Laspinema palackyanum D2c: one gene and its partner. The protein of the gene in region 1 binds, or shares a complex with, the protein of each later gene. Links are inferred from orthologs where the notes say so. Each region holds a gene or a part of one and is shown in the gene's direction. Other genes may lie near its edges.

Region 1 (4,899 bases):
GCCTATTTCGCTCATGCTAATTATGGGATAGAATACGATTTGAGTTTGCCATTGTACAATTCTAGCGATCAAGCGCAGACGGTGAGGTTAGAGTTTTCGTCACCGTTGAAGGAAAATGAGGATATGGATGCACTGTTATTCTTCAATCCGCGCGATCGGCAAGTGTTCTTTCGCGGGACGATCCGAGTGCGCTATCCCGATGAAAAAGGCGTCACTCAGACGCGCTATCTGCATTTGGTACAGCGACGGGGACAACAGGGAGAACCGTTGTTGTCCCTGACTCTACCACCGGGCGATCGGCGTTTGGTTGAGGTGGATTTTCTCTATCCTCCCGATGCGACCCCACCGCAAGTGCTGACGGTGAGAACGGTGGCAAGTCCGAATTAATTGGGGTGGGGAAGGGGCGATCGGGAGCATCCCGATTTTGTAAATCGGGATGCTCCCGTTTCTGATTCCCTTGCTAGAGATTATTTACAAACTTAATCCGCATCCTCCTCATCCACATACTCGACTTCATAACCATCTCCATCGATGTCATCATCATCATCGCGATTAGAACGTCCTACGGAGTTGGCAGAAACCACCGCGCCGAGTTCTAACTGTTCTCGCACCTTCTTCTCAATTTCGTTGGTGATGGGGAGATTTTCTTCCAGATACTTCAGAGAATTATCCCGTCCTTGACCGATATTATCTCCGTTGTAGCTATACCAAGCGCCTTTACGATTAATCACGCCGGTTTCTTCCGCCAAATCAATTAAGCATCCCATATTAGAAATGCCCTTGCCGAACAAAATATCAAATTCAGCAATGCGGAAGGGTGGCGCAACTTTATTTTTTGCCACCTTGACTTTAGCCCGAATGCCGTATTCTTCCGTGCCTTTTTTCAAGGTTTGAATTCGGCGGATATCCAGACGGACCGAAGCGTAGAATTTGAGTGCATTTCCCCCGGTGGTGGTTTCGGGGTTGCCGTAACCGCCAATTTTTTGCCGCAACTGGTTGAGAAAAATCACGGTACAGCCGGATTTACCAATATTTCCGGTAATTTTCCGCAAGGCATGACTCATTAACCGCGCTTGTAACCCGATGGTGGGGTCGCCCATTTGGCCCTCGATTTCCGCGCGAGGGACCAGGGCCGCTACGGAGTCAATCACCACGAGGTCCACTGCTGCCGATCGCACTAACTGATCAGCAATTTCTAGGGCCATTTCTCCCGTATCCGGCTGAGAAACGAGTAAATTTTCGATATCAACCCCTACTTTCGAGGCATAACTCGGGTCTAGGGCGTGTTCCGCATCCACAAAAGCAGCTAGTCCCCCAGCTTTTTGAACTTCTGCAAGCGCGTGGAGTGCTAGGGTGGTTTTACCTGCACTCTCTGGTCCATAAATCTCAATGACGCGGCCTTTTGGCAACCCGCCACCCAGGGCTAAATCAAGAGTAAGCGCCCCGGATGGAATCGTTTCGACCCTCATCTTGGTGGCATCACCCAGGCGCATAATCGCCCCTTTGCCAAAGCTGCGCTCAATTTGGGAAAGTACGACTTTTAGGGCCTTGTCTTTTTCAGAATTCGCTGTGCTTGCTGTAGCCATTATCTTAATTTGGGACTTGCAGATTGGGTATGTTGACTATCTATTCTACATTACTTCAGCTTGGGCTGTGGGGGGGTCATCAAAGGTTAAAATTGTTTTAAAAATGGAGTGGCTTCTCCCCCCGGTGACCGCCTAGCTCAAAACACTGTAAAAGTCTTGCTGATTATAGCTTTTATTGTTAAGTCCCTGCTTACCCCCAAAAGAACTGTTCATGAATGAGTCGAACACCTATCAAATGCTGACGGATACGGCCCTATCGGTGGCTGGATTAACCGCCTACATCCAAGAGTTGTTGGAGTTGGATTCTCAACTGCGGCAAGTCTGGGTGATGGGGGAGGTTTCGAGTGCCAATCACCATCGCAGTGGGCTGTTTTTCACGTTGCAGGAACCGGACGGGAGTGCGACGATTCGCTGTGTGGTTTGGAATTCTCAGCTTGAAAAGTTGGTGCAGATGCCTTCCAGGGGGGAGCAAATTTTGGTGTTGGGCAGTATTCGGATGTATCCGAAGCGGGGAGAGTATCAGTTGACGGTGTGGCAGGGGTTTCCGGCAGGGGAAGGGTTGCAGGCCCTGCGCTACCGCCAGTTGCGATCGCGCTTGGAAGCAGAAGGGTTATTTGATGCGGACCGAAAGCGCCGGTTACCGCGTCATCCGCAGATTATCGCGGTGGTGTCGTCTCCCCAGGCGGCAGCATGGGGGGATATTCAGCGAACGCTCAATCAGCGTTATCCGGGATTGCGGGTGTTGCTGTCTCCGGCAACGGTCCAGGGGGAATTGGCCCCGGCTTCTATTGCTTCGGCGATCGCCCGGGTGGAGGCAGATAATCGCGCTGAGGTGCTGATTTTGGCCCGGGGTGGTGGGGCTTCGGAGGATTTGGCTTGTTTTAATGATGAACGAGTGGTGAGGGCGATTTCCCAATGTTCGATTCCAGTAATTACGGGAATTGGACATGAACGAGATGAATCCCTGGCAGATTTAGTGGCGGATGTTAGAACTTCCACTCCCACTGCTGCGGCTGAAATTGTGGTTCCAGAATTGGCGAGTTTGTATGCAGAACATCGCTACCGGGTGGAACGGGTAAAAGCGGCGATGGTTGAGCAGATGGCACAGGAAGTAGAAGGGATTAATCAGTTGCGATCGCGGTTATATCGGTTACCGTTAGAACGACAGCTTAAGGAAGATTGGCAATCTTTGCAATGGTTGCAAAAAAGACTGGTGCAAGCGACGTTAAAACAAGGCGATCGGGCGCAGCAGCATTGTGAGTTGTTGCGGCAAAAGTTAGGAACGTTGGACCCGCAGAAGGTGTTACAACGGGGCTATGCGGTGTTGAAGAAAGAGGATGGGGCGATCGCTCGTAGTAGCAGTGAGTTAGTTGCAGGAGATGAGGCGATCGTGCAACTGGCTCAAGGTCAGGTGAAGGTGCAAATTACAGAGATTTTGGAATAATGGTTTATTCAAGCACCTGCTGGGTTTCTGGAGGCAGAGCCTCCAATTGTACATGACTTGGCAGAGCCAAGTCACGAGGTGAGAGGTGATCGGGTACTTACTATTTACCCCTCCCCCTAGGTCAAAACCTGATAGATATTCACCGGCTGTTGTCGTCCTTTTAATTGGACGCTCCCGATACATTGGGTGGAAAATTGTCCCTGAATATAGTGATAGGTTTCTTCCCCGATTAAAATTCTACAAATCCCCCCGTCTAAGGTTTTATCGTAACTTTCTAATCGGGCGGCGACGTTGACAGTATCTCCTAGTACGGTATAATTCAACCGTTGGCGAGAGCCGAGACTTCCGGCGAAGACTGTGCCGGTGGAGATGCCAACGCGCATGGCGACGGTGGGACGCCCTTGGGCTTGCCATTGTTGATTGAGCGATCGCAATTTTTTCCCCATCGCGACGGCACAAGCAACAGCGGCGATCGCATCTCCGGCGATTTCATCTGGTCGGGTCCGGGGAATCGGCACCCCAAACACCGCCATAATGGCATCCCCAATAAATTTATCCACCACTCCATCATGGTCTAACACAATCCCTGACATGGCTTTCATATACTCATTCAGCCACAGCATTAAGGTTTGAGCATCGCTTTGTTCGGTAATTCGAGTAAACCCTTGCAGGTCGGTAAATAGGACCGTTGCGGTCATTTGCTGCCCTAAAATCTGCCCTTCTTTGAGTAATTCATGACGACTATTCCAGACCGCTTGAGCAATTTTTGGGGAAACGTGCTGACCCAACAAATTCATCACGGTTTGGCGGTTTTCACTTTCGATATAAGCAGTATAGCCGACCATTGCTACTGCTGAACTGATTAACGCCAGTAAGGGGGGAACAACGGGTATCCACCACCCCGCTAAAAAGACTAAAAATCCTCCGCCAATCGACCCCCCAGAGACTAGGGCTAAGAGCATAATTTTGGAGCGAATTCGCAAGAATCTCCAGCCTAATATTGCACCCACTCCAGACCATAGGAAAATCCAGAACCCCTCCACTGAATCGGACCAAACAGCGATGGACCGTCTTCCCTCCAGGGCCCCACTTAATAACTGAGACAAGGCATCTGCATGAACTTCAACCCCTGCGGGTGAGGTGACCCAGCTATTGCTATAGGATGTAAAAAATCTATCTTTAAGACTCGCTGCGGTAGAGCCAATTAATACAATGCGATCGCGAAAAAAATCCGGGGAAATCTGGTTTTCTAAAACAGCAGTCATAGAGACTGTATCAAAAACATTGCAATGTGGGATCCAACTTCGGCAAAGATGATTACGAGGGTTGAACAAAATTTGAATCCCTCCGGCATCGACGCCCATATAACCGCCATCAGTTGCAGTCAAGCGGACAAACGAGGTTTTTCCCAATCCCAGTTTATACCGTTCCCGGTCTAGTAATTCAAATCCGATGCCCTGGGGTTTTAAATACTCTAACGCCAATTTTACCGGAAAACTATAAATAGTTTTATTATTTCTATCCTTAACGGACAGTAAAATCCGCCGAACTTTGCCATCACGGTCTAATAGAATATCTGCCGCCCCCACCTGTCCGAGTTCGCTTAATTGAGTCGGAGGGCCAACGGAATCCCCATAAGCATTTCCGGTTACTTTCTGAATTCCGATTAAGTTCGGCGTTGAAGCGAACACCTTGGTGAGCTGCTCATGTCCCGGTTCTACGGGGAGGTCTCGATAAATATCGAGTCCAATCACGGCAGGTTCATGACTTTTAATGGTTTCCAGTAATTGCGCTAACACTTGGTCAGAAATCGGCCAGGTTTTAGCCCGTTGAATGTCCGATTCATTGATGGCAACAATGGCAATCCGC
Region 2 (3,822 bases), on another replicon or contig:
GCCTCGGCATTCAAACCATTACTCCCGGGGTGATTGGTCGCGCCAAAGGTCACTGTCCCCAGATGAAGTTAAAAATATCGGTTCCTATTTTGGGCGGATATAAGGTGATTGCCAGACAGGGAAAAACGGTGCAAGAAGTCTTTATCATCACAGAATTAAGTCAACCGGACTTAGAAGGGGCGATCGCTTCATGTTTGTCCAAAAAATAGCCCCGGGGTCTGACTCGGCAAAACCCTCTCCCCTGATGATTAGCTTTAAACTCCTGTTCTCCCACCCCATTCATTTGAATTAACACTCAACGGTTGGAAAGCGGTGACTGTTCCTCAGATCCCCAACCCACTTCTGCTGACTTCTCCGTGAAGTCGCTTGCTTCTACCTTTCACTCTTTTTTCTAATTCTTTTTTGGGGTTTAGACCCTTTTATTTTGGCATTCAGTTTTTGATACACCGCTCTATAAACTACATGATAACTCACCTCAACCCCACATTCTTCTTTTAACCAAGTTTGAATCTCTCCATAAGTGGTAAATCCCTCATTGTCCTCCAAATATTGCTTTAATTTTCTTATCGCTGCTGATGGAATAGTCGTAGTTTTACCCTGGCTTTTATAGGGTTTGAGTAATCCATCTAATCCCTCTTGTTTGTACTTTTGAAACCAGCGATAAATTGTTGATGGGTCTCTGACTAAAACTGAGGATAACTCTTGCAAAGTAGAGAGAGTTCCCGTTTTTAGTAAGTACAAAGCTTGCAGTCTTTCTTTCATTTGGACACTGGTCTGCCTCTCCAGCAAATGTTTCAGTTCTTCTGAAGATTCCTTAATTTCTAGGTTGAGAGTTCTTGCCATTTGTATAAGTTTCTCGCTATCAGCCCCATTCCCTTGATTTCATGGGTTAATTCCATGCAGAGTTAGCATAAATTTTTTTAATTCCAGCCTAGCCTACTCAAACCGGATCGTCAAGAGGTCCCAACAATCACGAGGCATTGCCGAATCTCAATTCAAAGGAAGAAATCTGCTGTTTAAACTTGATAATTGAGTATATATAACTACACAATTGACCATTGTTGAGAGAAAATTCACCAACAACGGCTACAAAATTTGCTCCGGGCTCGCACTTCATCCAGGGATCTATTAAAATTAAGCAGATTTTATTAACAGTCCCTTCAGACGAACAGAAGATGAGCAATTCAGGGCGGGTTCCGATTTCTAAGAACAAGGGTTTTACCCCCGAATCAGACTGGAACTATGAGGCAACGGTGGCTCAAATTGAGGCGATCGTTGAACGAGTTGAATCGGGGGAACTAGAATTAGCTGAGGTTTTCGACCAATTCACGACGGCAGTTCAGTATTTGCGACAGTGCGAATCGTTCCTCTCTCAACGACAGCAACAGGTGAATTTATTACTGGAAACTCTCGATGAGGTGAGTTTTGAGTTTTGAACGATGAGGGGGAACCATCTTGGTGCAACCCCTAAATAGGTGACTACAAACGTTCGTAGTGACTCCTTGAGGAGTCATCTGGATGCAACCCCTAAAGGGGTGACTACAAACGGTTGAGGGCGTTGCCACCCCCTTGACTGGGTTAAGCAATACTGCCGCGTTTGCGGGTTTCTTTGTAGGAGGTGCCGACATTTTGCAATCCGGCTTTAATCATTTGTTGTTCGAGAAGGGCAAAGAACCGAGCCCGATCGCCTCCCCGAACCACCGCTTGATTGTGGGCCTCCGCTAACACCACCGGATAGCCATACCCTTTTTGCACTTGGGACAGAACCATACTTAAAGCCATCCCTAACAGAGATGGATCTTGCGCCACCCAGGCAGGCATATCAATTCGGGCAATTTCTGGCCCGACATGAAGGTAACAGAAATAAACTTGATGTTCCGGGGGATATAAATCCAGAATCCGCGAACAACTGCGCCAGAGGGGACTCCGTTGACCCGGTTCAAGTACAGAAGCCCATAATGTGGTATCCCGCAAGGGATCAAAGACTTGGCAGGGAGCTTTTTGGTCGTAGGGACGCAGGACAGAATCCGCCTCGATGGGACAATGGCTAAAACAGTCGGGATGAGGATGGGGACAGGCAGCTAATCTTAAGAAACTGAGGGATTCGCTGCTGCGGGAAGCACTGATATACCCCACAATTGGAACCTTGACTTGCCGCATTTTTTCCCAAGCTTCTAAAATGGCTCCAAGGATGAGCTGACGCGCATCGGTGGGTAAGGGTTCGAGAAACCAGTAAATCAAGGCTCCATCGACCATGCCTAAAATAGGCGCTTCTGGATGAGCAATTTGACCGCTTCCTGGGGTTCGCAAGGCGATGGCTAAATCTGCCAGGGCGATCGCCTCGGAAACCCCCCTTCTGTAACCCATCCATTCTTCGGTTTTAATCCCCCATTGCCGAGAAATATATAGGTCCTCGGGTTTATAAAACACCTCCGGCAGACTATCTAAGAGTGGCAGGCGACTTTGACCATAATGGAGAATCACTCGCCCGACATTAATTAAGTAACAGTAGGCAATTTCGTGATGGGACGGTGCAATCTGGGACCCATCCGTAGCGAGGACGGTTTGCACGTTGGGGGGGGTGGGGATGTAGGGGGTAAAGTCCAGGGGTTCTGCCGGGATAGCAACGGGAAATCCCATGCGATCGCGCCAAATTTCTCGTTCCTGGATCAAATGCTCTTGCTCTGTGTGAGCTTTTTTCCGCAATTTTTGGGCGACTTCCAACCGCTGACGGGATTGTTCCGCTTCTTTGGAAAGATGTTCGCTGATTCCCTGCATTTGCCTTGCGATTTTGGTCAGATCTAGCATCCGTTCCCCCTGGGTATCAAATAGCCCGTTGTTGCTTTTGCTGTATTTATTTTATAGCCCAGGGCCGGACCCTTCAAGGCGTTGGTCCCGGATTTAAGGCCAAAGTGAACAGTCTTGGCAGAAGCTAGACAAGGACAAGAGTTCTATCCCAGAATTGTTCTGCGCTGCTGAGCGATCGCTAGGGGTATTATATCCCCAGTCTGCGAGATATAATTTCACCCCGGTCAGGTCCAGTTGTTTTTGGACGGATTCTAAGGTTTTTAAGCGGTCCTCTACAAACCAAATGGTTGGGGTTGGGGTAATTTTTCCCAGCAATTCTCTGAGAATTTGGTGTTTGGGACGCTTGACATTTTTACCAAATACGCAGTCTTCTGGGAGTTGGATGCCTTGTTCTTCTAGCAGCGATCGCACGAAGCGTTCTTCTTTGGTAGTGATGATCACCAGTTGCTGATCGTCCGTGAGGTAGCGTTGCAGGCGATCGATAACACCGGGATAAAACCGATGCAAACTCAACCAGTCGGTGAGGTCTTCTGCGATCCATTTATCCCGGATGCCATCAACGATCGCCGCTAACTCCGTCGGGTCTAATCCTTCATCGGTGACAATTTGCGAACAAATTGCGGGCCAGTTTTCTAATATTTGGTCTGGGTGAGTTCCCAAAAGGAGCGATCGCACGAGGACCGGCATTTCCCATCCGGTTTCGATCGCCGGTCTGAGTTGATAAAACAAGGGCGCTATTTCTTCCGGGGGGAGGCGATCGGCATTCGGCCAGATTTGGCAATACGATCGCCAAGTGGTTTGGAAATATTCAATTAATCCGTCACAAATGACGCCATCAAAATCAAGGGCTAGAATTGTCGGAAGTTTAGACACAATCGGATTTGAGGGTAGAGAATCTCCTTGCCAATTTTCCCACAAATGGCGACAGGCTATCCGAATGCATCCCAAAACAAAAGACCCACTTCTTATTAAAAAGTAGGTCTTTTATTTAGACGCTTTGACACTGATAGCAGA

Evidence for each region.
Region 2: the proteins of xseA (region 1) and xseB are in contact, whole or in part, in a cryo-EM structure (PDB 8TXR), measured with the Escherichia coli proteins. The link is inferred for Laspinema palackyanum D2c from one-to-one orthologs.

The regions. Positions count from the first base shown.
Region 1 is NZ_JAMXFD010000006.1:153,886-158,784, reverse strand. Bases 1,050-3,913 are described here. They hold xseA (exodeoxyribonuclease VII large subunit), read left to right. Parts: upstream 1,050-1,797; coding sequence 1,798-3,030; downstream 3,031-3,913. Other genes in these bases: NG795_RS10190 (CHASE2 domain-containing protein), read right to left, coding at 3,147-3,913; recA (recombinase RecA), read right to left, coding at 1,050-1,586. In the rest of the region: NG795_RS10205 (DUF3370 domain-containing protein), read left to right, coding at 1-387; more of recA, read right to left, coding at 480-1,049; more of NG795_RS10190, read right to left, coding at 3,914-4,899. UniProt on the Escherichia coli protein: Bidirectionally degrades single-stranded DNA into large acid-insoluble oligonucleotides, which are then degraded further into small acid-soluble oligonucleotides.
Region 2 is NZ_JAMXFD010000033.1:19,119-22,940, forward strand. The notes cover bases 1-2,805. They hold xseB (exodeoxyribonuclease VII small subunit), read left to right. Parts: upstream 1-1,175; coding sequence 1,176-1,436; downstream 1,437-2,805. Other genes in these bases: NG795_RS25070 (DUF2103 domain-containing protein), read left to right, coding at 1-209; NG795_RS25075 (helix-turn-helix domain-containing protein), read right to left, coding at 373-843; NG795_RS25085 (DNA double-strand break repair nuclease NurA), read right to left, coding at 1,579-2,805. Also shown: more of NG795_RS25085, read right to left, coding at 2,806-2,808; NG795_RS25090 (HAD family hydrolase), read right to left, coding at 2,902-3,681. UniProt on the Escherichia coli protein: Bidirectionally degrades single-stranded DNA into large acid-insoluble oligonucleotides, which are then degraded further into small acid-soluble oligonucleotides.